Regions from separate parts of the Clostridium sp. JN-1 genome, predicted to be linked through region 2. Evidence: a T-box and tRNA genes for the amino acid it is inferred to sense, from the RefSeq annotation. Region 2 holds a T-box; the other holds one or more tRNA genes.
The links. A T-box is a leader RNA that pairs with one kind of tRNA and senses whether it is charged. The one in region 2 lies ahead of leuS (leucine--tRNA ligase), so its partner is inferred to be a tRNA-Leu.
Positions count from the first base shown of each region.

Region 1: it has a tRNA-Leu gene. The T-box ahead of leuS (leucine--tRNA ligase) is inferred to sense a tRNA for this amino acid. The anticodon was not compared.

Region 1 covers NZ_CP033465.1:1,874,577-1,890,895, forward strand. The annotation lists gene EBB51_RS08865 (SDR family oxidoreductase) at 1-2, opposite strand, end outside; gene EBB51_RS08870 (prolyl-tRNA synthetase associated domain-containing protein) at 164-721, opposite strand; gene EBB51_RS08875 (cation diffusion facilitator family transporter) at 869-1,744, opposite strand; gene EBB51_RS08880 (nitroreductase family protein) at 1,955-2,491, shown strand; gene EBB51_RS08885 (PspA/IM30 family protein) at 3,107-3,760, shown strand; gene EBB51_RS08890 (hypothetical protein) at 3,796-4,233, shown strand; gene EBB51_RS08895 (hypothetical protein) at 4,284-4,601, opposite strand; gene EBB51_RS08900 (ABC-2 transporter permease) at 4,741-5,394, opposite strand; gene EBB51_RS08905 (ABC-2 transporter permease) at 5,435-6,082, opposite strand; gene EBB51_RS08910 (ABC transporter ATP-binding protein) at 6,086-6,946, opposite strand; gene EBB51_RS08915 (GntR family transcriptional regulator) at 6,995-7,366, opposite strand; gene EBB51_RS08920 (TDT family transporter) at 7,672-8,598, opposite strand; gene EBB51_RS08925 (C-GCAxxG-C-C family protein) at 8,602-9,090, shown strand; gene EBB51_RS08930 (hypothetical protein) at 9,171-9,794, opposite strand; tRNA gene EBB51_RS08935 (tRNA-Leu) at 9,980-10,064, opposite strand; tRNA gene EBB51_RS08940 (tRNA-Lys) at 10,148-10,223, opposite strand; tRNA gene EBB51_RS08945 (tRNA-Gln) at 10,227-10,301, opposite strand; gene EBB51_RS08950 (rhomboid family intramembrane serine protease) at 10,514-11,080, shown strand; gene EBB51_RS08955 (GxGYxYP domain-containing protein) at 11,167-13,635, opposite strand; partial or broken gene EBB51_RS08960 (pyruvate formate lyase family protein) at 14,550-15,251, opposite strand; gene EBB51_RS08965 (helix-turn-helix domain-containing protein) at 15,529-15,882, shown strand; gene fabF (beta-ketoacyl-ACP synthase II) at 15,869-16,319, shown strand, end outside.
Region 2 covers NZ_CP033465.1:2,638,083-2,654,401, forward strand. The annotation lists gene EBB51_RS12665 (YgiQ family radical SAM protein) at 125-1,975, shown strand; gene EBB51_RS12670 (hypothetical protein) at 2,003-2,656, opposite strand; gene EBB51_RS12675 (YegS/Rv2252/BmrU family lipid kinase) at 2,721-3,611, opposite strand; gene EBB51_RS12680 (CBS domain-containing protein) at 3,744-4,172, opposite strand; gene EBB51_RS12685 (TVP38/TMEM64 family protein) at 4,243-4,902, opposite strand; gene pssA (CDP-diacylglycerol--serine O-phosphatidyltransferase) at 5,120-5,665, shown strand; gene EBB51_RS12695 (hypothetical protein) at 5,725-6,108, opposite strand; gene EBB51_RS12700 (nucleoside kinase) at 6,308-7,969, opposite strand; gene EBB51_RS12705 (DUF421 domain-containing protein) at 8,148-8,834, shown strand; gene EBB51_RS12710 (DUF4363 family protein) at 8,876-9,256, shown strand; gene fba (class II fructose-1,6-bisphosphate aldolase) at 9,441-10,364, shown strand; gene EBB51_RS12720 (DUF6106 family protein) at 10,432-10,929, opposite strand; gene EBB51_RS12725 (CYTH domain-containing protein) at 11,083-11,619, shown strand; gene EBB51_RS12730 (DUF5685 family protein) at 11,675-12,556, shown strand; gene EBB51_RS12735 (DnaJ domain-containing protein) at 12,540-13,142, shown strand; gene EBB51_RS12740 (hypothetical protein) at 13,161-13,676, shown strand; tRNA gene EBB51_RS12745 (tRNA-Gln) at 13,733-13,807, shown strand; T-box leader at 13,944-14,146, shown strand; gene leuS (leucine--tRNA ligase) at 14,260-16,319, shown strand, end outside.

The DNA of each region.
Region 1 (16,319 bases), 760 kb from region 2:
ATATTAACTCCTCCTATATTCTGTATTTTCAAGAATAGTATCTTCATATAGAAGAAAAATATTTATAAAAAGATCAGCTAAATCTATTTTGCTAAGAAAGTTTAAGGACAGTATTTCATCTTTTCTCGGGAAATATTTATGTAAAACAATTATATAAATATGCCTATTCTCCTATTAACTGCACATACCTTGGAGTATGTCCTGTATATGGAAGAAACTTATCTATAATGTCTTTTGTAATAATCTTAAGACTTGAAGTATTAATACAAGGATGACATCCTAAATATTTTTCCTTTATTATATCTTCATCAATTAAAAGCTCTACGTTATGTTCTGTATCGTTCATAAGTCCCATAACACTCACGGATCCTGGTGTAATATCAAGATATTTTTCCATATACTCTGCTGGTCCAAACGACAGACGTGAAGATTGAATTTGAGATGATAATTCTTTTGTCTTGAATTTTTTATCTCCAGGCATCATAAGCAAGTAAAATTTAGTTTTTTGGCTGTTGCATAGAAATAAATTTTTACAAATATCAGTGCCCAAAAGCTTTTCTATATCATGACAATCCTCAATACTTGCTGCTTCATCATGATCTATACGACTATACGATATATTAAGCTTCTCTAACAAGTCATAAACTGCCATCTCCTTAGATAATCTAGAATCTTCTGGTTTCGCAGTATAAATAGTTGGATTTATATATATCTTTGCCATTGCGTATCCCTCTCTTTGTCCATTAATTTAAATTATTATACCACAAATTAGCTTTTTTGGTATCTCACTTAACTTGATTATTCCCTTATTTTCAAGTATTTAGTATCAAATTTTATATAAATAATGAACCTGATTTACATTCATCATTTATAAATTTAAATCAGGTTCAACATGAACTATTGCATATTTTATTTTAAATTCTTTGGCTAACATTGTTTCTATTTCCTCTGTAATTTTATGACTTTTGATTACAGTTAAGTTGGGATCAACAGATATGATAACATCAAGTAAAATACTATTTCCATGAACTCTTGCCTTAATATCTTTTATTTTATTTACACCTCTAACTTTTTTTATTTTTGAAATTATACCATCTAATTCATTTTTGTCAAAACCATCAGTTAAATTATGAGAAGCTTCTTTAAAAATACTAAAGCCTGTTTTAAATATTAATATTCCTACAACTATTGCTGCAAGTGGATCTATCCATGGAAACCCAAATTGTGAAGCTATAATTCCAAGAGCAGTACCTATACCTACAAATGCATCCGAGAGATTATCTTTAGCCGCTGCTTTTAAAGCAGAACTTCTAACTTTAATTGAAACTTTCATATTATAACGGTATACAATATATATAGCTAATGCACAAATAATAGCAACTATTGCTGCTATCATATCTGGAGCTTTTTTCTTAAAAAATATTACTGAATGAATTCCGCTGTAGATAACCTCAAGGCTAACAGCTATCATTATCAAAGATGCAATTAAGGAAGCTATTGTCTCTGCCCTTAAGTGTCCATAAGCATGATCTTCATCAGCAGGTTTTCTAGATATTTTAAGCCCTATTATAATGGATATAGATGCAATTATATCTGTTGAATTATTAAATCCATCTGCAATAAGTGCTTCTGATTTTGAAAAATAACCAACTGTCAATTTAAATATAGTTAAAACAATGTAGACTATAAGACCTAATTGTGCTCCTCTTTCAGCAATTTTAAGATTTTTATAATTTTCCTCCATATTTTTTTCCTCTCAAACTAGATTATATACGTTATTATACTCATTTTACTAAATTAATATAAAATAATTTAAAAAGCTAATTATAATTTTATGCTGCTTGACAAAATTTCACTATACTATTATAAAGGAGTCAAAGGACAGAGGACAATGAAGGTTGATTTTTTGCTAACGCAAAAGAATCTTTAAATTTATATGTAAGGATGTGTTATAATGACCGATTATTTTAATTTGATAAAGCAGCGTGAAAGCTGTAGAAATTATACAGATAAAACTGTAGAAAAAGAAAAATTGATTTCATGTATAGAAGCAGCTAGAATTGCCCCTTCTGCTTGTAATGGTCAACCTTGGAGATTCATAGTTGTAAACAACAGAGAAATTTCATCAAAAGTTGCAAAATGCATTCAAGACGTCGTTATGAACAAGTTTACAGAAAAATGTCCAGCATTTATCATTGTGCTTCAAGAAAAAACTGATATAAAAGCTAGAATTGGTGGTTCAATTAAAAATCAAGACTATGCATCAGTTGATATAGGTATCGCAGTTTGTCAATTATGCCTAGCAGCTACAGAGCAGGGATTATCAACTTGTATCATGGGATGGTTCAATGAAAAAAAGCTTAAAGAATTACTCAGTATACCAAATTCAAAGAGAATTAGACTTGTAATAAGTATTGGATACTCTGCTGATAAAAATATACGTAATAAAGTACGTAAAAGTATTGATGAAATTGCAAAATTTATAGACTAACTTTCTGTTTAAAAAATCAAAAGTACACACTTAGCAAATAATTTTACCCATAAACAGCTCTCAATGTATTCCTATATATGGTTTCTAAATTGCAGCTTAACTTACAAATTAAAACAACCATACATTGCTTTTAACTTAAAACTTAACTCATACGCAGGGATATATTTGCAAAATGAAAGCACATTTAAAAAGTTTTTTACAGCTCTTAGTGAAGTATTTTAAAAAATCTTAGTAGGTTATATATTGTCTGAGCTTGCGAGTTTATATAATCTACTTAAATTTTCAAAATACAAGCTTAGAGCTGTTAAAACTTTTTAACGTGCTGAAGTTTGCAAATATATCCCGGAGTATGAGTTAAGTTTTGAGTCAGAAACTCTACACTTCACATTCAAAATCAGAAGTTAATGTAATATTAAGTTATTTTTGAACAAAAATTGAGAAATCTTGAGATATCAAGTGATTTGGGATTTTATTTTAATTAACTTGTTTAAAATCACTCTAAATGTGTTTTTTTGAAAATTGTTATATGGTATGTATAACTATATAATAAGTTCATAAGATTCGTTAAATAAATTATTTAAAAATATATAAATTAATTTTTAGGAGGATAAATTTATGGGAGTATTCAAAAGAGTATCAAATATTTTTAGGGCAAAGGCAAATAATGCATTAGATAATGTTGAAAATCCAGTAGAGCTTTTAAATCAAAAGGTTAGAGATATGGAAGAAAGTTTTAACAAGGCAAAACTTTCTTCTGCACAAATATTAGGTAATGTTCATGAAATAGAAAAGAAAATGAATGCTGCAAAAAAAGCTTCTGAGGACTTTGATAATAAAGTAAAATTAGCTTTAAGCAAAGGTAATGAAGATCTTGCTAAAAAAGCACTTGCTAAAAAAATTGAAGCTGATAAAAGTTATGATTCATTAAAAGCAAGTCATGAGGTTGCTGTAAAAAAAGCTGAAACTATAAAGCAAAAATTATCAGAGCTTGAACACGAAATTGAAAAAACAAGAACTTACAGAGATGAAGCCACTGCAAGATATAATAATGCGGAAGCTAGTAAAAAAGTTAATGAAATTTTAGCTGATGTAAATACGGGAAATAATAAAATAAGTTTAGACGATATAGAAAGAAAAATTCAAAAGAAGGAATCCATAGCTGAAGGATTAGAAGATTTAAAAAAGGATGACTTTTTCGATAAGGAATTTGAAAAATTAAATGAACCAGATCTTGATTCAGAATTAGAAAAATATAAACAAAAAAATTAATATATCTCTTGTTAACTTTAAAGGAGGATCAGAGGATGTTTTTAAATGAATTGAATAAAAAAGAGTCTATTGCTTTTATAAATCTAGTTGAACTGCTGGCTAAATCAGATAACTTGTTCGCTAAAAATGAAAAAAGTTTGATCAATGACTACATAGTTGAGCTTTCACTTAAAGATGAAGAAATTCCTGATTTATCATTTGATAAGGTTATTGAACATTTTAAAAATTCCACAAGCAGAATTAAAAACATAGTATATCTTGAACTTATTGGCTTAGCCTTAATAGATGGAAGTTTTGATAAAGAAGAGATAAGATTTTTAAATGCAATTGCCGGTCAATTTAACATAAGTAAGGAAAAACAGCAAGATTTTATAGATTATTTTAAAATAGTACAAGAAAAGTATGACTCAACATTTATTGATGCTGAAAGTAAATTGAAATCTTTAAAAGAACTTGCTCAAAAATTATTATAAAAAAGGCCTCCAGATTCCAATATGGTTTTCTGGAGGTTCTTAATTTTAACTTATTTTTTATAAAATATCGCAACAGCTGCAAATCCAAAATAAAATGGTATATAAGCAAATCCTGTAGAATCAAAATTTATAATCATATTTGCTATATATACTATCGGAACAGATATTAGCATAACTATTTTATTAATTTTAAGTTTATTAGATACAATTCCTAAAATAAAAGATATACAAGGGTAATAGACAAATATTAATATCATTATTGATTTTATAGACAAGTCCTTAGTAAAATGAGTTACCACTGCAATTAAAATTATAGATACAGCTATCATGAGTATATTGAATATAGTATTTCTTAAATTTTGCTTCATTAGTTTAGCTCCTTATTGTACACAAATTATATATTTATTTTACCATTAACATCTATTATATCAATAAACCAGCATTAAAAGTTTGTGTCAAGTCCCAGCTAACAATTTATTTTTTGAAATTTTTCCATTATAAATTTAGTTAAAAATCAAAATTCCTATACAATTTTAAAGATACTAAATAAGATATAGTGTAACTTACTAAACCAACTATAAAAAATGCTGTCATAATTGTATAAATCAAATCCGGTCTAGTTAAAAATCCAATAATTTTTCCCCCGATAACTGTTTCAGAAATCTTTTTTATAATTTGAGGTATTAAAAATAATAATATATATGTTACTAATTTTACACTTTCTATAAACTTACTTTCCTTTATTTCAAATGGATTTATAATTGCAAAATAAATTAAAAGACAACTCAATGGAACAATTAAAACCCATGGACTTGTTAAATTGTATCCTTTAATTCCTATAACTTTCAATAATAGAGTTTCTACAGCCATAACTAAATAAAAAAATAAAGTGTAGATTATCATCATCAAGTAATTAGACAGTACTACCAAGTTTCTATGGACTGGTAAACTGTTTATTATCATGTAATCATTTTTTCTCTTCTTATACCTTTCCATAATTAAAAAACTTAGATATCCCATAAAAAGCACTATGAAACCATATCCTAAATTATTGAATTTACTTGCTTTATATACTATATACACACATACAGCTAAAATCAATGTAAATATATATAATGACTTTCTTACAAGAATCAATTCTTTATTTATTAAATTTATCATTTTTCTCACCCCCAAAATTCATGTTCAACATAATATTTTTTTAAATATCCTTTTTTTCATAAAATTTAATAGATAACAAGATACATACTATAAAAAATATAGTAGTAAATGCTGCAGCTGCAGGTTGAATTTCAAAGTAATTGAAGCCTAAAAAATTTATGATCTTATCTACATTATTAAAATCTTGTTCTGAACTCTTTAAAAAGAATGTAAAACTACTAGTCCAAATTATAATATATAAGATTGCTGCAGCTAATTGAGAAACTCTGTACTTTAAAGAGAAATTTATGAGTAAATTAAAACACATAATAATGCTTACAAATTCAAAAGCAAAAAGTAGCTTATTAAATGAAATCACATTAAAATTTCCAAAAATGCTTAATAAGAATGATAGTACATAACAAAAAAACACCACAACAACTTGTAAGATAAGTACTTCAATATATCTTGAAATCACTATTTGTTTTCTAGTTACAGGGAGAGAGTTGGTAATATTATTTGCCTTCCTAAATCCTTCAACTCTTCCTGCACCTTCCACTATTACATATACAAGTGCAAAACTCATTAAAAAATATATTCCATCTGTTCTCAATTGACTTTGAAAGCAAAATAAAATAAACATTATTATGACAATACTTCTAATTGAAGTTTTTTGATACATTAAGTCCTTCAATATGAGATTAAGCATCTCTTATTCCCCCTTTAAAGTAGTAAAAAACATGATATCCTCTAAACTTGCTTTTTCAACTAAAACCTTATCTTTATATGTCCTTCTAATATCATCCTTATTACTAGTTAGGGCTTCAAATCCAAATTTATTTTTTCTAATACCTATGAATTGTCTTTTAGAATCTTCATTTAACATGTCAAGGGATCCTTTGACAATTGCATATTCATCCATAACAACATCTTTTTCTTTTGAAAAAACTATTTTTCCATTATTTATAAATGTTATATAATCTGCAATCTTTTCTAAATCAGTAGTTATATGAGTAGAAAAAAATATACTCTTTTTTTCATCTTGTATCAATTCATATAATATGTCCAAAATTTCTCTTCTAAAGATTGGATCAAGTCCTGCTGTTGGCTCATCCATTATTATAAGCTCAGCATTATGGCTTAAAGCCATAGCAAGTGCAAATTTAGTTTTCATTCCCTTGGAAAGTTTTTTTATCTTATCTTTTAAATTTAATCCAAATTGATTTATATAATTATTGAAAACACTATCATCCCATTTAGAATAAAAAGGTCTTATTATTTTCCTCATTTCATAAATTGTAAGTTCATCATAATAGTAGTTTTCATCATATACAAAACCTATTCTATTTTTTACTTCTCTTTCATACTTTTCATTGTCCATGCCAAATAATTTTATTTCACCACTTGTTTTTTTGACTAAATTCATTATGAGCTTTATAGTTGTACTTTTTCCTGCACCATTTGGTCCTATAAATCCCATTATATATCCCTTTGGAAGAGTAAAATTTATGTCCTTTAAAGTAAAATTATCATATTCTTTTCTCAAATTTCTTATTTCTAAAATATTATCCATTATAACTACCTCCATTTATAAGTTTAAATAATTTAACCATTTGCAAACCTAATTGTTATATAAAACCTTAAGAACTTCTATAATTTCCTCTAATGAAATATCCATGGCTATGCTCTCATCAACCACATCTTGAAGTTTTTCCTCTATCATCTTCATTTTCCTCTCTTTTAAAATCTCCTTGTTTTGTGCTGAAACAAAGCTTCCTTTTCCAGGCACAGTTTCAATAAATCCTTCCCTCTCAAGTTCTTCATAAGCTCTTTTAGTTGTAATAACACTTATCTGAAGTTCTTTAGCAAGATTTCTTATAGAAGGAAGGCTTTCTCCTTGATCAATATCTCCCCTTATAATTAATGCCTTTATCTGTTCTTTTATCTGTTCGTAAATTGGTTTATTAGAGGAATTAGATATTAAAATATTCATATTTATTACCCCTTAATATTTTATGTATATACTGTATATGATAAGTATATACAGTATATACATAAAAAGCAATACCCTTTTAAAAACATAGGACAGAGGACAATGAAGGTTGATTTTTTTGCCAACGCAAAAAAATCTTTAAATTTATATAAGTTAGCAATGTTTCGCTTTAGCGAAACGAGCTATAAAAAATTTAATTAAAGATTTTTCGTAAGCTTAGCTGAGAAAAATCCTCCTTCTCTGTCCTATGTCCTCTGTCCTATGTCCTCTGCTTTTGTCCTTTGCTTTTGTCCTTTGTCCTATGTTTAAGATATATTATCTTTTGGAATAAGAAATTGGATATATCTAACTAGCACATATAATGTTATTAAAACTCCTGCTGCTTCTTGAAATTTTGCTAAATATTTCAGTGATAAAATAGCTTGTCCAGACTTATTTAAGAATCCATTTACAAGCTTCATTGCCATAGCACTTATAACAAGTGGAAATGTAAATCCCGAATAACTTGGATAAAATTTTAACCTTAAAAGCTTAAATAACATAATTATAACTACCGAATACATTATAATTGATAATGTAATTAGCAGCCAAAACATTATCATATTTTTAACTTTAAATGAATTCATATATCCTGCCAAGAGCAAGCTTGCTGGTGCTGCAAATATAGCTAGTGTTGGTAATGCTTCTTCTGGTATTTTCTTAAACTTTATAACTCTGTAAATAACCACTGGCAAAAGTACTAAATAAGTTATAAATCCAAACCAAAATATTACTCGACCTACATTCGCCATTCCAAAAACAGGACCTGTTACACTAGCAAAAACTATACCAACGTAGACGATAAACCAAGATGAAAACACTTTCTCAATATTAAAATCAAGTACAAATTTCTTCGTAAACCACAGTATTAATAAAATATGTATTATAAGTCCTGCAATCCACACTGTAAAAGCTAATGATGCTGCATATTCTTTAAGGTAAGTTGCCATTAACATGATGCTCATTGAAAGTGTTGGAAATGTGTTAGCTACAACGGGATTATTTAGTTTTTCAGCTGCACTCTTAGGATATTTTATAATCTTTGCTATTATTAAAGTAAATAGTATTAATGCTATTATTCCAAATATACTATGGTATACCTCTCCATGTGACTGCACAAGATTTCCTGATGCTGCTAGTCCTAAAATAAGTCCTACTATAGGTACTGGATACTTTTTTAAAAATTGATTCATTAAATGTCTTTAATAAATAAAAGTGAATTGACCAAAGAAGAACTTCTTGACAAGGTTCAAGCTAATGCTGAAGAACTTTTCAGAAGCGGTACATTTTTTTGCAGCGAGTCAGTAGTACAAACAATCAACGAATTATTAGGAAAGCCATATGATAATAACATAGTTAAGCTGGCAAGTGGATTTCCTATAGGAATGGGTAAGTCAGGATGTTTATGTGGTGCCGTTTCAGGTGGGCAAATGACTTTAGGCATGGTATATGGCAAAGTTAAAGGTCAGTCCATGAATGAAAAGATGTTTAAAAAATCTAAGGCCCTTCACGACTACATTAAAGATGAATACAAGTCAACTTGCTGCAGAGTTATAACAAGAGAATGGGCTGGAGATAACTTCAAAAGTCAAGAAAGAAAAAATCATTGTATCACAATCACTGGTAAAGTAGCAAGATGGGTTGCTAATGAATTTATTGAAGATGGACAAATTAAAGTAAAGTAATATTATGATCTTTAAAACTTATACATAAAAATATAGCTTGTTGAATAACAATATTGGTTGTTCAACAAGCTTTTGTAAATTTACGATACTTTATCTAAACTTTTTATTTCGCTGCTTATAGCTTCAAATCTTCTCTTGTCTTTTAAATCTAATGCCCCATTTGCAAACACATACAGTGCTTCCAGGTAAATTTCATCACGTTCCTTCTTTGTAATAGGATTCAAGAAAATTTCACTATCATATTTAATTTTTGGTTTATTTCCAAAATAAACTTGCTTTAATACCTTTATATATGTTGTGAACTCATCTTTAAACAGCACAAAAAAATTTCTATTTTGCTTATCTACATTATTCTTTATTGAACACATTTTTACACAATCTTGATTTAGAGAATTAATTACTATTTTTTCTCCATTTTTAATGATAAACTCTTTATACTCTATGTGTTCATTATTCATAAACCTATTATTTATCTTATTTAAAAAGTTTATATATCTTTTCAATTCATCTCTAGTTAAAGAATACTGATTGTCTATAATTTGTCTATTTATATTTTTCTTAAACGACAAATTACAATTAATTAAATCATTAAATGATACAATTATATAATCTGTCATTTTATTTAAAACTTTGTCTGGAATAAGTTTTATTTGATAAGAAGAATCATCTTCTATTTTTGGTAAAATAAATTTACTAATTTCCATAATCAACTCTCCTAAATATAACCAATTCATGTAATCATACATGAAAAAATCATTTTATATATACATGCAAAATATTAAAAGCATTAAAAATATAGTAACCTTACACCATATTTTTAATACTTTTAATATTTAATTTAATATAATCAAAAATAAATATGACTTGCAAACTCAAGCCATATTACAATTGGTGCAGGTGAAGGGACTCGAACCCCCATGCCGTAAAGCGCTAGATCCTAAGTCTAGTGCGTCTGCCAATTTCGCCACACCTGCATATATATAATTTAATGAGGTTAACGCCTTGCGTCGTTAACTAAGTGACTATCACAAAATCAGAGATTTTGGATATCTACTTATGGTGGCTTACCGGGGAATCGAACCCCGGACACCATGATTAAAAGTCATGTGCTCTACCAACTGAGCTAGTAAACCTTATGGCTGGGATGGCAGGATTTGAACCTACGAATGATGGAGTCAAAGTCCATTGCCTTACCACTTGGCGACACCCCAATAACTTAAAAATTATTAACAACAACAACTAACACTCATACATTATAGTAACTTTTATTACACTTGTCAACCATTTTTTATTCATTTATGCCGATTATTAGCTTATTATCTACAATTCGTAACTTTAAAAAATGCTTTGCATTTTTCTATATTATGATTTGAAAAATGGTTATAATAAACATAATAAACTAAATTTTTAGGTAGGCGATATTATGAAAAATAGAATTCACTACAATTCTCCTGTTATATTAACTTTTAGCTTTTTGGCTTTTGGAGTACTACTTCTTGGAATGCTTACACAAGGTATCTCTACAAAACTTTTTTTCACCAGTTTTAGAACATCATTTTATGATCCATTACAATACTTAAGATTATTTACATATATTTTGGGTCATGCAAACTGGGCACATTTTTCAAGCAATTTTATTATAATACTATTAGTAGGTCCTATGGTTGAAGAAAAGTATGGCTCTAAAGAACTTTTTAAAATGATAATTTTCACAGCTTTCTTAACTGGATTTATAAATATAACATTTTCAAATAACGCTTTGCTAGGTGCAAGTGGTATTGTGTTCATGTTAATACTTTTAAGTTCATTTGCCAATGTGAAGCATGGTGAAATACCTCTTACTTTAATATTAGTTGTCATAGTATTTATGGGTAAAGAAATTTTTAGTGGTTTATTTATACAGGATAACATTGCTCATTCTGCGCACATAATAGGTGGACTTTGCGGCGGAGTTTTTGGTTATTTAAAAAATAGAAAAAAACTAGAATAAGTACAAATAAAATCAATAATTCAAATTGAATCTTCTTCTTGTTAACTTACCATTATACAAAAGCATATGAGGAACAATAATCGACTCTAATGTTTGACATTGTTTCTTATCAATTGCATAAATATTTCAGGAGTAACTACTTTCACATGAGAATTTTGCTTTAGTTTATTTATAACTTCTTCGACATTGCGAGCATTTTTACTCCAAACATGAACATAAACAAATGTGAATGCTTTAGGATTACATGCATTTACTTCACCTGAATTGACCCTGCTGTTAATTTTACTTACTAATTCATCTTCCTCTTCAATGCTATTCCAAAGCAAATCTCTACAGGATACTATTGGTTTATTGTTGGACCATAAAATTTGTCCTTGAAAGTTGTCATGCCTACTGTAATCAAGATAAAATATTCCTTGAATATTGTCCTTTTTAGTGAACTTATCCCAAAGATCAATATTATTAAAAGCTGAATCATCTATAATTGCAACATACTTTTCGGCTACCCTTTTCATATAATCATTTAATGTGTTGATATATGTGTTTAACTCACTTTTATTAAATTTACTTGGATACACATACCCATTTCCAGAAGGTGCTACAATAAAATTATTATATGTATTTTCATTACTTATGCTCTCATAATATAAATTAAAAACAGTAGGTGCTAAATAGTATACAGATGGACTCATAGACCACCCCAAACTAAGTCTATCTCTATTTGGATACCCAAACCAATTAGTAGAACTATAGTTAGTCCCAAGATTCCACTGCTGGTTATCACCATCAGACATTATAAATGTAACATAATGAAATTTTCCGCTTTGAGGAATCGTCAAATGAGGCTTTCTAAAAATACATTGTGATGGAAAAGCACTTAAAGTAGTTAAATTATATGACCAATCTGCAGCAACCAGACTTGTACCATACTTTGATGCTGTACTTACATTTATAAACTCATCAGGTCCCCACCCTAAACAAATGGCATTACTCGTCATAGACGAAAATATCTTATCCCTTAAACTTGTCTTATCTATGCTGTCTTCATAAAACACTAATGACTTGCTCATTATGGCATAATCCCTTAATGAAGCTGCTTTATCAGGAGAAAGTTGAATTACAATAGAATGATTTAACCCATTATTCCATAAATTATTGTAAGCCCAGTTTTCATCTGTATTTCTACAATCCCCTCTAATTTCTGTAATACCATTACTTCTCACCTTAAATTCTATGGACTCATCAACAACTATAGACTTATTTAAAGCTGCAAGAGAACAGGCATTATTTATTGAAGGATCTTTCGGCGACTTATTACTATAAAGTATGTATCCATCTATGTATTTCTTATATAAACTTAGTAATTGCCATGGATCTGAAATGATTTTATAAGGAATTTTATAGTTAGTGTTTAAATCCTCTAACCATACTTTATAATCTGGTTGGGTAGAATCAAGTGTATATATTTGAAAAGAACAATGGCCATTAACTAGTCCCTGAAGACTAGCTACCATTGTTCTTTCAGCAGGCGTCATTGAATCTTGAGAAATTGCAAATATTTTTTTGGGGAATACTGGATTTTTTATATACCTTGAAGTATTTTGCATCATAAAATTAATGGGAGAAGCTGATGTTTCCTTAGTACCAGCTGCATTTTTCCAATCGCTCCACTTTACACTGAAGGAATCACCATTTTCTTTACAATACGTATAAAATTTTTGTAAGAAATTCATTCTTTCATTATTGTTAAAAGATTTAACTTGGTCTTCATCATAATTTCCGAGTGCTAATTGTCTTTTTATAATATCATCTGCACTAACTTCCTTATAATTTTTAACCATATCATACATGATCATAAAAGTAGCAGTCCTTCCTATACCATGTTTACAGTGAAAATGAACCCATGAATTTTGAGGCTGAGTTTTTGCAAACTTTATAAAGTAATCAACCATATCATCTGTAGGTATTCCGCCATCTCTAACTGGTATTCTAGTATAAGATAAAGCTCTGGATTTAACAAGTTCATTTTCGTCTTGCACTTTAGTTGGAACTATAGTTTCTTTAGGATGATTATAAAAAGTAATTGGGACGTTTAATTTTATGCTTTTTAATTTATTAGCTTCATCAAGTAAAACCTGTTTTCTTGTTAAACCTGCATTAGCATTGTTTTTTTCATCAACCCAACTGACCGCAAATTCATTGATAAAACCATGAGACTCCTGTCTCAAATCTACAATCGTTATGGGCAAAGATGTTCCTATAGCCTTTATCAAAATAGGAAGATTATTTACGGAAAACTGTTGACTTCCTGAAATATTTAGTTTATCCAAGCCTTTGATATTTAAATTTTTATCATTTATGGCAGTTAAATTTGAAGTCTTACGAAAGTTCTTAGGCAAAGTATCTTTATTCCTAAATGAGTCCAAAACAAGCTTTACATTACTTTTCCCAAAAGATTCTAAAGAAGTAGTTTTATTTACTAATGATACAGATAATATAATAATTAATATAAATGTCACTACAGTATATATCAATGATTTCAATTTTTTGTGCAATTATATTCACTTCTTTCATATAAAGTATGCATTAAGTTTTACAAGATTAGTATAGACTAACAAAATCATTTTCATACTAATAATATGCATTTTCAAATTATCATCTCTTTTTTAATAACAACTATTGATTTTTCAGAAATAATTCATTAAAAAATCAATCTTAATATGTATTTATATTTCAGCATGGGATTGTTAAAACAGCGGCACAAGATTTAGAAACTTATGTTGAAAGCTTAATAACTTTTTATTTAATATTATAAAAAGATCAATTGAAAATATTATATTCATAGGTACCATACGTTACTGAATTTAACAACTTTAAATGCTATAATATTATGTAATAAAATCTTATTAAAGCATTTAAAGAAGGTGATATCTTGGGACTTAAAACAATTAAAGAGGATATGATTAATTGGCTGAAGAAAATTGCATATAATCAAAATTTAGTTGATAATGAATATATTGGTCATTGTCCTAACTTTGCCACTCGCTGTTGTTTAACTTGCGATAGGTGCTGGAAAGATTATCAAGAAACGAAATAGTCCATTATATATTAATTTTATACTACACCATCAATATATGATTTTCTGATATAGTCTATATAGACCTCCCTCCCACACAGTTCCACTTATGGGTAGTGTTAATGGGAAAAATAATGTTTTTCTAATCTTCCTTTATCCGCATCTTTCGCTACATACTATGTAATTAACACTTTAAAAACTACAAATATGTTTTGAGTGATTGGAATTCATACATAAAATGAGCCTGCCTTAAAATAATTTTAAAGCAGGCTTGTTTTTATTAAACTAGCAATTTAACATGGTTTTTCCTTCACCACATAATTTTTCAAAATCTTTCGTAAATGCATCTACTGCAGAAGTGACTACTGCTAGATTAACTAATCCCTCAATTACATCTGGAGTTGCAATAGTACCTGCACCTTGTTTGTGGTACATTTGCTGAAATTGAAGAAGTTCCAGCATAGTATACACCACCTATTGGTCCACGACCATACCTAGTATTTTTGTATTTTATTATTTCATTTATATATACATCGTAAGCGTCCCTAAGCATCATATCTACATAATCATCATCATTTCCATATTTAGGAGCTTTACTTAATAAAATATTCTGAACCTTCTTGCCTTCTTCTCCCTGGAAATTATTAATTAATGCATTCCATAACTCTTCTGGAGTCATTAATTTGTCCCCAAACACACATTTTTAATAGCTGCAAGAGAATCTCCTAAGTTCGCAATACCAACTTGAAGGTCACTAATAAAATCATATATTGCTCCACCTTCTTTAATTGTCAAACCTCTTTCTATACAATCATCTGTCAAAGCCTAGCATAAAATATCTGCTGCTTCTTGTTCTAATACCATAATATCTGCACAGCTATCAATAATAACGCAATGTCGTGTAAACTCACTGATAATCTTCTTCTATGCATTTTTTACTTGTTCAAAGGATGTCATATTTTTAAAGTGTTCTACTCCTTCACAAACTTTAATGCCAGATTCAATATCTACACCATCATTTAGTGCTATTAGTAAAGATTTAGGGAAGTTTAAGAAACTCATATCAGTACATCGATAACCCCATTTACCTGGAACTAATATGACATGGAAAATAAATACTATGCCTTTAAAGGTGTAAAACCTCTGTATGAAGAAGATTTATTAGATTACCAAAATATTTTTATCAATAACGGATTTAACTGCTATTTTTAGTATTTAAATTTTACTATATAAACATTCCCTTTCAAATCTACTAACGTAATTATACATCTTTGTTTTTATTTTGTTTACCTTGACTTAGTTATACCCTTATACTATTATAAAACTATACTTTGGTTAGTTAATAACTTATAGGTATATAGGAGGAACCATCATGGTAGATAAATTACCAGAATGTCCAGTAGAAATTGCGCTACTAGCATTAGGGCAAAAATGGAAATTTCTTATTTTGAGAGAACTTATGCGCTCTCATGGGAGAGCACTTAGATTTTCAGAAATAAAAAATGGCATAAACAATATTAGCGACAAAATGTTGTCAAAAAATTTAAAGATTATGGAGAACGAGGGCATTATATCAAGGAAAGTTTTTGCACAAGTGCCACCAAGAGTAGAATACTCACTAACAGAGTTAGGAATGAAACTTCATCCTGTTTTGCGCTCACTTTTCGAATGGGGACTAATGTATAAACAGTTTATCAAGGTGGAAAAGGAGAATGAAAATGAATAGAGTTGTAATTACAGGTATGGGGGTTGTTTCACCTATTGGAAATAATTTAGAAGAATTTTGGAAGAATATTAAAGAAGGAAATCACGGTATTGACTTTATCAATAGTTTTGATATAAGCAATTTTCCTGTTAAGGTAGCAGCACAAGTTAAAAATTTCGATCCTTCATTAGTTTTAGATAAAAAGGGTATACGAAGAACTGACTCATATTGTCAATATGCACTTGAAGCTGCACGTCAAGCCATTATAGATTGTGGTACCGATTTTAAAGAATATAACCCTTACCGTTTAGGAGTCATTATTGGAAGCGGTATTGGGGGAATACATACATTAGAAACTGAATATAAAAAATTTTTAAGGGAAGGAAACCGTCATATTTCTCCATTTACTATTCCTATGTTAATTCCAAATATGGCATCAGGAGTTGTTGCAATGAAGT
Region 2 (16,319 bases):
TGTCCTATGTTAAAGACACTTATTTATATTTTTTTCTTGTTATGTTAATATAAGATTTAACATACTTTTATGTAAAGAGTCAATAATATAATTAATTATACAAATATTTGAATGGAGAGTTCTTATGATAATAAATAATAATTTTTTGCCTGTAAGTAAAAGCGACTTAAAAGACAGAAACATTGACAGATTGGATTTTGTTTTAATTACAGGAGATGCTTATATAGACCATCCTTCATTTGGAACTGCCATTATTTCTAGGGTTCTAGAGAGTCAAGGTTTTCTCGTTGGAATAATAGCACAGCCGTCATGGAATAATGCTGAAGATTTCAAAAAACTTGGTAAGCCAAAGCTCGGATTTCTCATAAACTCTGGTAATATAGATTCTATGGTAAATCATTATACTGCTGCAAAAAAGAAAAGACACAATGACCTTTATTCACCAGGAGGTGAGGAAGGTCACAGACCTGATAGAGCAGTTATAGTATATTGTAATAGAGCCAGAGAAGCGTATAAAGATGTTCCAATACTAATTGGAGGAATTGAAGCAAGTTTGAGACGATTTGCTCATTATGATTACTGGGAAGATAAAGTCAGAAGAAGTATTCTCATGGATTCAAAAGCTGATCTTTTAATGTACGGAATGGGTGAAAAAACTGTAGTTCAGGTTGCAAATCTATTGAAATACGGTATGAATATAAATGATATACATAATGTTCGCGGTACTGTTTATTCAGCTAAAACATTAGATAACTTAAAAGACTTTGTTGAAGTTCCTTCATTTGAAGATATATCTGAAGATAAAGAAGCTTATGCTGAAAGTTATAAGTTAGAATACTATGAACAAGATGCCATAAGCGGCAAAACAGTGGTTCAAAAACATGGTGATCATTATATTATACAAAATCCACCTCAATACCCGTTAAATCAAGAGGAAATGGATATAACTTACAACCTCCCATATACAAGGACATACCATCCAATGTATGAATCTAAGGGAGGAATACCTGCAATAAATGAAGTTAAATTTTCCATAACAAGCCATAGAGGTTGTTTTGGAGGCTGTTCTTTTTGTGCACTAAATTTTCATCAAGGGAGAACTATTCAAAATAGAAGTCAGCAGTCAATATTAGATGAAGCTAAATTACTTACAACACTTGATGATTTTAAAGGATACATACATGATGTAGGAGGTCCTACTGCAAATTTCAGACATAAATCTTGCAAAATTCAAGAAAAGGTTGGTGTTTGCAAAAATAGGCAGTGTGTATCTCCAACTCCGTGTAAAAACTTGGTAGTAAGTCATTCTGAATATCTAAGCTTGCTTAAAAAAATGAGGCAGCTGCCAGGTATAAAAAAAGTGTTTATAAGATCTGGAATAAGATATGATTATTTAATTTATGATAAGGATACAAGTTTTTTTGAAGAACTTTGTAAATATCATGTAAGCGGCCAGCTAAAAGTAGCTCCAGAACACATAAGTGATAGGGTTTTAAAGCAAATGGGTAAACCTTCAAGAAAAGTATATGAAAAATTTGTTGATAAATACTTTCGTATAAACAAAAAGCTAAACAAAAAGCAGTATCTTGTTCCATATTTGATGTCAAGCCACCCTGGAAGTGACTTAAATGCTGCTGTAGAGTTAGCTGAATACATTAAACATATGGGATATACGCCGGAGCAAGTTCAGGACTTTTACCCTACCCCAGGTAGTTTATCAACTACAATGTATTACACGGGTATTAATCCTCTAACAAATGAAAAAGTATACGTACCAAAGACACAAAAGGAAAAAAATATGCAAAGAGCCCTTCTTCAGTTTAGTGTTCCTAAGAACTACAAATTAGTAAAGGAAGCTCTTATAAAAACTCACAGGGAAGATTTAATTGGCAGTGGTCCAAAATGTCTTATTCCTTCTCATATGAGAGTACATTCAAAACATAAAACTAAAGTTAATAAAATAAATAAGAAATAAGGAAAGCTAATACTCTTTCCTTATTTCTTATTTCTTATTTATTTTAGCTACCTTTTTTATTCCATACATTAGAGATATAATCCACATGATATCTCCTATTATATTTTCTGGCAGCAAGCTTACTCCTATAATCCAAGTTATCATTTCTATTATAGTCATTAACGATGATGCTATTATAAGATAAATGCCTACTTTATTAATATTATTCTTGTTCAATAAGTACATTGCTAAAAACAACATAAAAGTATTTAGTGCTATGTATACCCAGTATACCCAATTATCTTTAAAAACTATAGTATATCCGCAGTAATCTAAACTTTTAACGCAGCATATACATTTATACATTACAGCAGCATACAAAAGTGTAAGTAAAACTGTAAATATAAAAGAATACGAAAAACTCATATTGTCTTTTCGCAAAAAAATATATAATGTAGTAATTGCTATAATTGGTACTGCAATAAAGTTCATAAAAAATACAGGTTTTAGCAAATATAGATACTGCATCTTGAATGATAAAAACAATATAATCAAGCTAATATATCTTAAAGACATAACTGAAACAATTATTATAACTATAGTTTTTATCTTTTTAGGGCAATAAAAACTTAATTTAAATATCTTTAGTAGTAGTAAAACAACTAGTATTAATAAAACAGCATATATATAAAGCTTTATCACACTTTCCTCCACTAAATATTACTATATTCATATTTATATGAGGAATTTATAAGATAAATTACATTTACTTTGATATATTCGTACCTAAAATCTCAAATCCTTCTTTTATACATTCTATAACAAGTGGGAAATCCGGTCCTTTTTCTCCATCTATATCCGTAACAATATCTTCATGGCATTCTATTTCTAATTTATTTGTTTTAAAGTATACCAATCCTGCTGCATCTTCAAGGTGCTCACCTTTTAACATTTTTATAAATAAGCTTATAATATCTTTCATCATGCCGCCTCGTACTATAAGTACATCTAACAGTCCATCATCTGCTTCTGCCTTATAGGCAAGCCTTAAGTTTCCTGCAGTCTGTCCATTAAATACTAACATCAAATACATATAGCCATCAAATACTTGTTCTTTAGACGTAACCTTTACCTTGAGTTTTCTTAAGTTAGGCAGCTGCTCTATTCCCTTTACGTAATAAGCAAGTTTTCCCATAGTGTTTTTTAAATTCACATCTGTTTTCTGGGACACATCTGTGAATAACCCTGTGCTGGCTACGTTTATAAAATATTTATCGTTTATCTTACCTAAATCTAACTTTTTAGGTTTACTATTTAATATTCCCTCACAAGCAGCTTCAACATCTTGAGGCATACCAATAAACTTTGCAAAGTCATTAGCAGTACCAACAGGAAGTATAGCTATAGGTAAATTTATATTCAGTTTTTTCATGCAATTTACAGCATTATCTATAGTTCCATCTCCACCTGCAACTAATATGTACTCATAAGTATCATCTATATCATCAAATGCATTACTCATTTCATATTCAAAACTAATCCTATATGGCACAACTTCATATCCATATTTTTGATTAACTTTTATAACTTTATCAATATCTGAAATTATGGTACTTTCACCGCAGTATGGATTATATATAAACTTAACTTTTTTCATATGAAACTCCTCTGTTTTTAATAAAATTTACTTTATTGTAAATTTAACTACTATATTATATCATCTTATATAATAAGTCCACAAGAATTTATTTATGTTCTTGTGGATTTATTTACAAATTATTAAATTTTACTACATTTCTGGAGTACTTGGTTCAGAAATATTGTTTAAAGCTCCCTCAGCTTCATTTTGAAGGTTTGGTTCTACAGCTACATCACCAAGTGCAACAATCCCAACAAGATTCTTGTTTTCAACTATAGGAAGTCTTCTTATCTGTCTTTCGCTCATGATTCTTGTAGCTTCTTTTACATCCATTTCAGGAGTTCCAATCACAGGGTTTGTTGACATAATGTCTCTAACGGTTTGGTTTTGCGTATCTTTACCATCAGCTGCAGACCTTATGCTTATATCCCTGTCTGTAACGACACCTATTACTCTTCCACTATCACATACTGGAACTGAACCAACATTATTGTCCTTCATTATTTGGGCAGCTCTTTGGATAGTGTCATTAAAGTTAATACTAACAACTTCTCTCGTCATTATTTCCTTAACCTTCATAGTAGAACACCTCTTTTTTATTATTTTCATAACTAAAATTAGTGTTCCCTATTAGTTATTATTCATTCTTTCAATTGTCCTTAACGTTACTAGCTTTATATATGTAGAATGAAATTAGTGCAATAACAAGCACCATAAGTATTGGAAGTAAAAACCTTATAGAAAACGGATGCCTAATACTTTCTCCCATAAATGAGTAAGAAATCATTTCTGGAAATATTCCAATTAAAGTTCCAAAGATAAAGTCCCTATATTTCATCTTTGATAGACCTGCTGCAAAACTTAATGTATCATATGGGAATATAAAAGATAGTCTCATTATAAGCATAACTTTAAATCCATGCTTTCCAATATTTGAATCCAGCGTCAAAGCCTTACCTTTTAATAACTTATCAACAAAAGATTTACCTAAAAACCTTGATATAAAAAATCCAATAGTGCCAGATCCAAAACACCCTACCATACTTAAAAATAGTGCCTTATATGGCCCAAATATATTTCCTGCAAGTATTGACATAATTGATGCTGGAACAACTAATACTATTGGTTTCAACGAATATGCAATAATAAATATTATTGAAGAAAACCTTCCATAACTCAAAATATAGTTTCTTATTTTATATACATTTAAGTTTGTAATCATATGTCTGTGACTTATTATAAAAAACACTGCCGTCATTAGAAAAAGAGCTGTAATTAAACACTTTAATATCCTCTTATTATTTTTCATATTATACTCAACTCTCCAAATTGTATTCTTTTATAATTATAAATATGACTTTTCAAACATAAGCAAGTATTATTTTAACAAAAAATTTATAATTTTTCTATAAAAATGTGCAATCTACACTTAAATATTTTTGTTAAATGAGTTATAATAGTCATAATATGATTTAGTTGTTTGTATTTATATTAGTTTTTATTACTATATTTTAGGAGTGATTATAATGGTTAAAATGGCTAGAAGTGCTGTACCTAATATATTTACGTTTGCTAATTTAGGCTGTGGTGTATTGTCATTAATGATGACTTTTCAGGAAAACTTTAAACTAGCAGCTATTTTTATAATACTTGCATGTTTAGCAGACAGATATGATGGTAGAGTGGCAAGATTCTTAAAAGTCGATAGTCCTATAGGAAAGGAATTAGATTCACTTGCTGATTTGGTTTCTTTTGGGGTAGCTCCTTCGATACTTGCATTCAATATTTTTGGTTTTTCGAACCTTGGATTTGCAGGTTATTTGATAGCTTTGTTATTACCTATATCAGGAGCATACAGACTTGCAAGATTTAATGTTACAGAATTTGATGGAGAATTTTTTGGTATTCCTATAACTTTTGCAGGTATGTTTATGGCTGTATATTGTTTGATATCAGCATTTTATTCAACACCAAATTATATTGCACCATCAGGAATCAGCATAATTACAATTTTGATAATGGCATCTTTGTCTTATCTTATGGTTTCAAAACATAGGGTTAAGAAATTTTAGTTAATCAATTATATATTATGATTAAGAGCTTTTGCGTAAGTGCAGGAGCTCTTAATTTTTTAACTGCTGCTGCCTTCTTTTTTTTCATTATTACCTTCAGGTTTATTGTTAACTTGATTCTTAAGTTGAAGTTCCTCATTTATTTCTGTAAGCACATATGCTTCGATTACCTTATTATTTAAAAACTTACATTTCAACTCACAATAATCGAAATAAGCGCAGCTTGACTTATCTAAAGATTTCATTACTTTATCTATGATATTACCTAAATCAACAGCTCTATCAATAGCGTCCCTGATTTGATTTTTACGTGCTAATCCTATACTGTTTAATTCTCCTGCCCCACCAATTAATAATCTATATGAATTGGTTAATTTATTTAATATATCTACTAAATTGCATATATCTGTGCAATAATCTTCCATGATTTTTCTATCAGACAATATTATCATCCTTACTAAATTTAATATCAATACTAATATACTATCGATATTAAAATTTAATTCAAAATACATTTTTAATTAAATTTTCTTAACAAAAAAGGGGCTGTCGCACTAAGAGTAATTTATACAATATGTTGTACTGATTTTTAATTTGCAAAACAACATATTGTATGTAAATTACTTAATGCAACAGTCCCTTTTAATATTTGTAAAAACAACTGCCTCCTACAAATTCTCTGAGTATTGAATTATCAGGTACAAGATTTACGTCAACATCTTTAAAGAAATGCAAAAAACTCTTAAGTCTTAACATTTCATAATAAACAGGACTTTCAGGAGTTATTTTTTCAAGTTCTTTTAATGCATATTTCTTAAGAACACATAACTCATATACCAAAGTTGAATTAAACATTACATCTGCATTTTCTTGAAATACAAATATGTTTTTTTCTTCTCCCCTTTTTATGGAAGGCCACATTTTTAAAGTGTCTTCTGCACCATATCCCCTAAATAGAGAATCCCTAACTATTCTTCTTAGAATTCTTACATCTGTAGTAGCTATTCTGTTATGATCATCTATATTAAGCTGTGTGAGTGCACTTATATATATTTTAAACTTATTTTTATATGGTATGGATGAAGTAAGCATTTCATTTAAACCATGTATACCTTCAATTATTATCAAGCCATTTGAAGGAAGTTTTATTTTATTTCCTCTCCATTCCCTGCATCCAGTTTTAAAATTGAAAAATGGCAGTCCCACTTCTTTTCCGCTTAAAATATCTTGTAAGTTTGAGTTAAATAGATTGAGATCAAGAGCATATATTGATTCAAAATCATATTCTCCATTTTCGTCCCTAGGTGTATGTTCTCTATCTACAAAATAATCATCTAAAGAAATCGGAATTGGTACCAATCCATTAACTCTAAGCTGAATACCTAATCTTCTTGCAAATGTTGTTTTACCTGAAGAAGATGGCCCTGCTATTAAAACTATTTTTACATCTTTCCTCTTGTTTATTTCATCTGCTATATATGCAATTTTCTTCTCATGAAGTGCTTCAGCTACTCTTATCATATATCCAATGTCTCCACTTACTACTTTGTCATTTAATGAACCAACATCTCCAACACCCAGTATGTTTCCCCATTGTTCCGTTTCATAAAATATCTTACTTAGTTTTCTCTGTTCAACAAACTTAGGCAGTTTAAGTGGATCTGCCTTTGCAGGATACCTTAAAATAAAACCTGGTTCATAATAAAGTAAATCAAATGCTTTTATAGCTCCTGTTGAATATGCCATAGAGCCATAAAAATAATCATATCTCCCATCTAGTTCGTAAAGTTTAAGTTTATCCGAAGATACATGTTTTAAAAGCCTTAACTTATCATACATTTTGTAATTTTCAAAAATTTTTACAGCTTCTTTTTTATCAAATGACATCTTCCTTATAGTTATGTCCTTTTTTATTATTTCGTCCATTCTAAGCTTTATTTTCTTTACATCATCCTCATTTAGCGGAATCTTTTTATGGATTTCTCCAAATAAAGCTTTTTCAATAGAGTGTTCTATTGTAATCTTTGCATCTGGGAATAAATCAATTACAGATTTTATAAGTATAAATTGTAAAGTTCTTATATATGCCTTATTGGCTAAACTATTTGTTATATCCACAGGTTCCACGGTACAATCCTCATAAATATGAGTTGTAAGCTCGCTGTACTTTCCATCAATCTTTGAAAGAACTATAGGAATATCACTTTTAAAACTTTGCTTTATTATACTATAAGCATCTATTCCCTCTTCAACTATTAATTTTTTATTGCTCACGTTAACCCTAATTTTAGACACAAAATCCATCCCCTTAAATTTTCTGCTGTATTATCATTATACTTTACTTTTATTAAAATGTTCAAACTTCAACCTATAATTTACGAATCTTTGCAGAAACTAAAAATAATAGATAATTTTTAATTATAGTATACTTTGGCTATAAGTTTACAAATAATAACTTTAATCTCAAAGGTAGGTGATTTTTTTGTTTATAGTGCTTATTAGAACTATAATTTTATATCTTGTAGTTGTTATATCAATGCGACTTATGGGTAAAAAGCAGATAGGTCAATTGCAGCCATTTGAACTTGCAATAGCAATAATGATATCTGAACTTGCTTCACTGCCTATGCAGGACACCAGACTTCCACTTATGCATGGAATTATTCCTATAATAACGCTTCTAATACTGCAGATTACAGTTTCCATACTTGAACTCAAGAGTGAAAAAATGAGACTCTGGTTTAATGGAAAACCAAGTATACTTATAAAAAATGGCAAGATAGATATAAAAGAATTAAATTATCAAAAAGTTAATATAAACGATTTAATAGAAGAATTGAGATTAAAGAATATTTATAATTTGGAAGATATAGAATATGCAATATTAGAAACAAGCGGTCAGCTTTCTATCATTCCTAAAACTGAGCTCTCTGGTGTTACAAAGCAGGATTTAAAAATAAAAGCTGTCCAAGAAACCCTCCCAATAACTTTAATTTTAGATGGTAAAATAAATACTAGTAACTTAAAACTTGCAAATAAAACTGAAAAGTGGCTTAACTCTCAATTGAAATCAAATAAAGTAAACTCCTATAAAGATGTGTTTATAGCACTCATTGACTCAAAAGGTGAATTTTATTACCAAGTAAAGGATAATATAAAAAATAAGTAATTACCTGCAAGTAATTTATTAGCAAAATGGAGAGTGATTTAATGAGAAATGTTATTATATCCTTTACACTTTTTATATGTATGCTAATCTTAAACATGTTTTCTGTCATGTATCTCAATAAAGTATGTAACGAACTTCAATCTTTAAATAGTACTATAGAAAGTCAAATTAATAGTGGTTCGTTTGACAATGCATATAATACTTCTATTGAATTTTTAAATAAGTGGGATAAGTATTCAAATACTATATCTATATTTGTTGATCATGCTGAAATAGATAATATAAACAATGAACTATGGAAATTAACACAATACACAAAGTGCAAAAACAAAGATGAATCTCTTGCTTCAGCACATGTACTCAAGTTTTTCTTGGAGCATATAGCTGATATGGAGAAGGTAAATGTACAAAATATATTTTAAAATATATATAAATTGATTTATAATTAATAAAGAAGTGGAAAATATTCGCTTGATGGATTATAATATTTAGGGTAAATCATTTTAAGTCCCTATGGGACATAGAATGCCCATTTTGATATTATCATTACTCATAGATATTTATATCTATAAATATAAAATTTTATTTCGGAAGGTGGAATATAAAATGGCATTAGTTACTACTAAAGATATGTTTAAAAAAGCATATGAAGGACATTATGCAATAGGAGCTTTTAACATCAACAACATGGAAATAATTCAAGGTGTTGTAAATGGAGCAAAAGCTGAGAAGTCTCCAGTTATATTACAAGTTTCATCTGGAGCATTAAAATATGCTGGACCAAAATACTTAAAAGCTATGGTTGATGCAGCAATAGCAGACACTGGAATAGATCTTGCACTTCATCTAGATCACGGTCCTGATTTTGAAACTGTAAAACTTGCTATAGAAACTGGTTTTACTTCTGTAATGTTCGATGGCTCTCATTTTCCATATGAAGAAAATGTAGCTAAGACTAAAGAAGTTGTAGAATATGCTCATGCTCGTGGAGTTGTTGTTGAAGCTGAGCTTGGAGTTTTAGCTGGAGTAGAAGATGATGTTAAGAGTGATGTTCACATTTATACAGATCCAGACCAAGCTAAAGACTTCGTAGAAAGAACTGGCGTTGATTCATTAGCTATAGCTATAGGAACAAGCCACGGTGCATATAAATTTGCTGGAGAAGCAAAATTAAGATTTGATATACTTGAAGAAGTTCAAAATAAGCTGCCTAATTTGCCAATAGTTCTTCACGGTGCATCTTCAGTAGATCCAGAATCTGTTGAAACTTGTAACAAATATGGTGGAAATATTGCAGGAGCTAAAGGAATTCCAACTGAAATGCTTAGAAAAGCAGCTTCCATGGGAGTATGTAAGATAAACATGGATACCGATATAAGACTTGCAATGACAGCTTCCGTAAGAAAAGTATTTGGTGAAAAGCCAAAGGAATTTGATCCTAGAAAATACTTAGGACCTGCAAGAGAAAACATACAAAAACTAGTTCAAAATAAGATAGAAAATGTTTTAGGTTCAGCTAATACACTATAGTTTAATAAATACTTACTCAACTTTTGCAGTTTTTTAAACTGCAAAAGTTGGGATACTTATTTTTAAGTTATGATTTTTTTACAACATTTCGATTATACCTAAAACACAATTCTACGAACTTTTCATCTGGTACAAATCTTAATTTTATTCTCTCATCATTTAATTTCAATATCGCTGCATAAATTTTCTCTTTTGAGGTTACAGGATAAAGATTCTTTTTTTTATGCGGTATATTTGCCAGAGCTTTTAAACTTTTACTTGATTCAGGCGATAATATTTCTATATCCTTTATATTAAATTCTATAAGTTTTTTTCTCATACTTTTACCTATTATTTTATATATTTCAACATTACCACTGTCAAATTTATATTCATACTCCACATATAAATATCTTTTAAAATAAAATGATGCTGCAGCTGCAATTATTAAAATAACTGCTGGTACTACTTGTCCAAAGAGTAACATCCAAATTGCTAGAATTATGCCCATAACAACTATAAAGTTTATACTTCTGTATTGAACTGTTTTATATGTAGTAACAAGTTGATTATATTTGTTGTCCACATATATCCCTCCTTTCCAAAATTTAAACTTTGCATTTGTAATAAATTGTTACACTTTTTTCACACACAAATTCCCATACATATATGATATAATATTATTAATTTGTATTGCAACAATTGTTATTACTTTAGTATATTAAGAGGTGCCCTTTTTATGAAAGAATTTGAAACTAGAATAATCAATATAGATGTAAATTATATAATATCAAAATTAAAAAACGTAAATGCAGTAAAGGTAAAACAAGAAAATCAAATCAACAATATATATGATTTTAAAGATAGAAGACTTATAAAAGATAAGGGATATGCCAGAATACGTGTAATTCAAGATATGCTTAACAGTTCTACTCATTACTTTATGACTACGAAGAAACTATTGAGTCAAGATAAGTTTAAAGTTATGGCAGAAAATGAAACGGAGATCCTGGATGCCAAAGCTGGAGAAAAAATATTTGAATCCCTTGGTCTTAAATTAGTAAATTCCATAAAAAAGTACAGAGAAAGTTATAAATATAAGAACAGCTTAATTGAAATAGACATAAATGATAAAAGTTTTTGTCCTTTTCCTTATATAGAAATTGAGACATCAGATGAAAATGAACTCGAACAAATAGTTCTTCTTTTGGGTTATACTATGAAGGATACTACTTCTCAAACGATATATGAGATACTTGAGCAGTTAAAAAAATAGTAAATTTAAAATAATAAATTTTGATAGATAGGTAACTACGAATGGAGAATGATTCATGTTTGGCTATGTTACTCCATGTAAAATGGAGTTAAAAATTAAGGATTATGAAAAATTTAAAGCTTATTACTGCGGTCTATGTAAGTCTATAAAGCTCAACATAGGTAATATACCAAGACTTTCCCTCAACTATGATATGACATTTTTAGCTATACTGCTTGATTCCCTATATGGAGAGAGAACAATTTACCGTAAACAAGTTTGTTCATTTCACTTTTTTAAGAAGAAAATTATAGTTAATGATAACAATTGTTTAAGATATGCAGCTTTCTGCAATGTGATTTTAGGTTACTACAAACTTTTGGATAATGTTAAAGATGATGCATCTATAAAGAGTAAAGTTTTCTGTACATTTTTTAAGAATTACAGAAAAAGTATTCCATTGAGCTTAAAAGATCATCTAAGTCATATAGAAAAGGAACTAAACAAATTAAATTTACTTGAGTCATCAAATGATGATAATAAATCCATAGATAGTATTTCTCATCCTTTTGCAGAACTTACAGGATTTATTTTATGTTCATATAAAGATGATCAAAATAAAAATGATTTATACTGGCTGGGTTATAATCTTGGAAAGTGGATTTACATAATGGACGCATGGGATGATTTAGAGAAAGATGTTAAAAATAATAAATTTAATGCTATAAATGCTTGTTTTAATAGAGAAAATCTTGACTGTAAAACTTTTTCTAAGAATATAGAAAAACAAGTCGACTTTATTTTAGTTTCTTGTGCATCACAATGTTTGTCAATTTTAAATAAGCTGCCTTTAAATAAAAACATAGATTTATTAAACAACATTTTGCAATTCGGATTGATGGAAAAAATGGATAAAGTATTTAAAAGGAGTGTTTACAACAATGAAAAATCCATATGAAACACTTGATGTAAGTGAAAATGCCTCAAAAGACGAAATAAAAAGTGCTTATAGGAAATTAGCTAAAAAATTTCATCCTGATCAATATGGTAATAATCCATTAAAGGATCTTGCTGAAGATAAAATGAGAGAAATAAATGAGGCTTATGATTACCTTATGAAAAATCCACCTCAAAGTGCTAGTTATTCAAGCAGCCGTACTGAAGGTAACAATTACAATAACTCAAATATATATTCAGAAATAGAAATGGATATTAGAAATGGAAACTTTGCTTTTGCAGGGCAAAAGTTAAATAAAATTAATACAAGAGATGCTGAATGGAATTATCTTATGGGATTAGTTAACCTTCAGCGCAGATGGTACAATGATGCCCTTAATAATTTAAATACAGCATGCCGTTTGGAGCCTTACAACATGAAGTATAGAGAAGCTTTAAATAGATTGAATAATTTAAATACATCTTATAGACAGCCTTACTATAATAATAGGAGAAATGATTCCGATATTTGTAACATTTGTTCAACATTATATTGTATGGACTGCTGCTGCGAATGCAGTGGTGGGGATTTTATAAGTTGTTGTTAAAAAGGAAGTGTATACTTTATGCACAAAGTTAATAAATCATCATATATAGCTAAGGGTGGTCTATTTACTGCCGTTGGAGTTATACTTGTTTATTTAAGTACAATAATTCCAGTAAATAAATTATTTTTACTTGTAATTGCTTCTTGTATAATACCTTTGTGTGTTATAGACTCAGGTCTTAAAAGTGCATTAACAGTCTATGTGTCTACCTCACTTTTATCACTGCTTATAGGTGGAATTAAGTCTTCAGTTATACTATACATAATTTTCTTTGGACTATATGGAATTGTTAAGTACTATATAGAAAAACTTCGTAAATTGTATATAGAATTACTACTTAAATTGGTGTTTTTTAACTCATGCATAGTTTTTATGTACTTAACTTATAGATTATTTGTAACAAATTTATTTAAATTCAAAATTCCTTTTTACTGGATTTTAATCTTAATGCAAATTGTATTTATACTTTACGATTATGCTGTAACTTTATTTATAAATTATGTATATAATAGATTTCACAAAAAAAGGTATTGACATATCATTTCATTTTGGTATAATATCTAGTGTTGAGAAGTTAAAATATTATATATTGCCCATTCGCCAAACGGTAAGGCACCTGCCTCTGGAGCAGGCATCTGTTGGTTCGAATCCAGCATGGGCAGCCATTTTTAGGAACTTTTCTTTGAAGGGTTCTTTTATTTTACATTTCAAAAAACCTTCTAAACTAGGGTTAAATAACTGCTTGACAAAGTATTTCCATTATTATAAAATCATTATTATATAAATTATAATAGATCATGTATATGTGCTTTGAAGAGGAGCAGTAATTTGTACATCATCTTAAGAGAACTGTCATTTGCTGAAAGGCAGTGTTGATGTAATATGAACTTACCTCAGAGCTTATCTGTAAAAACAGATACGGATAAAACCGTTATATTTTTAAGTGAAATCTTTTTAAGATTTAATTAGAGTGGTACCGCGGAATCAAGCTTTTCGTCTCTTTTACGAGATGTGAAGGGCTTTTTTTATTTCAAGGTATTTTTTAACAACTGGCATAAGTAATGCTTTTTTACTTAAAATGTTATAGATAAACAACAAAGATTAAAGGAGAGATATTATGGGAAACTACGGCACTAAAACTGATGAGAAGTGGCAAAAAAAGTGGGAAGAATCTGAAATATATAAATTTGATGAAAAAAATCCCGGTAAAAAACTTTATACACTAGAAATGTTCTCTTATCCTTCTGGCAGCAGATTACATGCAGGTCACTGGTTTAACTATGGTCCTGTAGATTCTTGGGCTAGAATGAAAAGAATGCAGGGATACAATGTATTTCAACCAATGGGTTTCGATGCTTTTGGTCTTCCTGCTGAAAACTACGCTATAAAAACAGGAATTCATCCTAAAGACTCTACAATGAAAAACATAGCCACAATGGAAAAGCAATTAAAGGCAATGGGCGCTATGTTTAATTGGGAAAATGAAGTAATAACATGTCTTCCTGAATATTATAAATGGAATCAATGGTTATTCTTACAACTTTACAAACATGGATTGGCTTATAGAAGTAAAGCTCCAGTAAATTGGTGTCCTAGCTGCAATACTGTCCTTGCAAATGAACAGGTTGTTGAAGGTAGATGTGAAAGATGTGATACCGAGGTAGTTAAAAAGGACTTAACTCAATGGTTCTTAAAAATCACAAAGTATGCAGATGAGTTACTTGAAAAATTAGATGATCTTGATTGGCCTCAAAAGACAAAGGCTATGCAAAGACACTGGATTGGTAAATCCAAGGGTGCAGAGGTAACATTTAAAATAGCTAACTCAAATTTAGATTTCAAAGTGTTTACAACTAGAGTAGATACATTGTTTGGAGTTACATATGTTGTTCTAGCTCCTGAAAATAAATTAGTAGATCAAATTACAACTCCTGAATATAAGGAAGCCCTCGAAGAATATAAGAAACAAGCAAATGCCCAATCTGAAATTGAAAGACAGTCTTTAACTAGAGAAAAGACTGGTGTATTTACAGGTTCATATGCTGTAAATCCTATAAACGGAAGAAAGGTGCCTATCTGGGCTGCAGATTATGTATTGAATACATATGGAACTGGTGCTGTAATGGCAGTTCCAGCTCACGATGAAAGAGATTTTGCTTTTGCAACAAAATATAAACTTCCTATAGAAAGAGTTATAGAAGGTGGAGAAAAGCTTCCATATGTTGAACATGGTAAGATGATAAACAGTAATGAATTTAATGGATTATATACTGATGAGGGAAAAGAAGCCGTTGTAGCAAAACTTGAGAAGGATAATTTAGGTTCCTGGAAAATAAATTATAGATTAAGGGACTGGTTAATTTCAAGACAGAGATATTGGGGTACTCCTATTCCTATAATTTATTGTGATGACTGCGGAATTGTACCTGTACCAGAAGATCAGCTTCCTGTAGAGCTGCCATATAATGTTGAATTTTCACCTGATGGAAAATCACCACTTTCAAAATCAGAAGAATTTATGAATACTACTTGTCCTATATGTGGAAAACCAGCTAGAAGAGAAGCAGATACTTTAGATACTTTCGTATGTTCTTCATGGTATTACCTAAGATACGCAGACAATAAGAACAGTGAAAAACCTTTTGATACTGAAAAGATAAATAGAATACTTCCTGTAGATATGTATGTTGGCGGTCCAGAACACGCTTGTATGCATCTTTTATACGCTAGATTTATAACTAAAGCATTAAGAGACATGGGATATGTAAACTTCGATGAACCATTTTTATCCTTAAGGCATCAAGGATTAATACTAGGACCTGACGGACAAAAAATGAGTAAATCTAAGGGAAATACAATTTCACCAGATGATTATATACAAAAATTTGGTGCTGATGTATTTAGAATGTATTTGATGTTTGGTTTTGATTACAGTGAAGGTGGTGCCTGGAGCGATGATGGTGTAAATTCAATGTCCAGGTATATAGATAGGGTAGATAGATTATTAAAATCATGCAAAGATGAAATAAATAATCATGCAAATGATAACAATAATTTTGGTGATGCAGAAAAAGAATTGAATTACGTAAGAAACTTTTCAATTCATTCTATATCCCAAGATGCAGCAAAGTTCCAATTTAACACTTCCATAGCAAGGCTTATGGAATATACAAATGC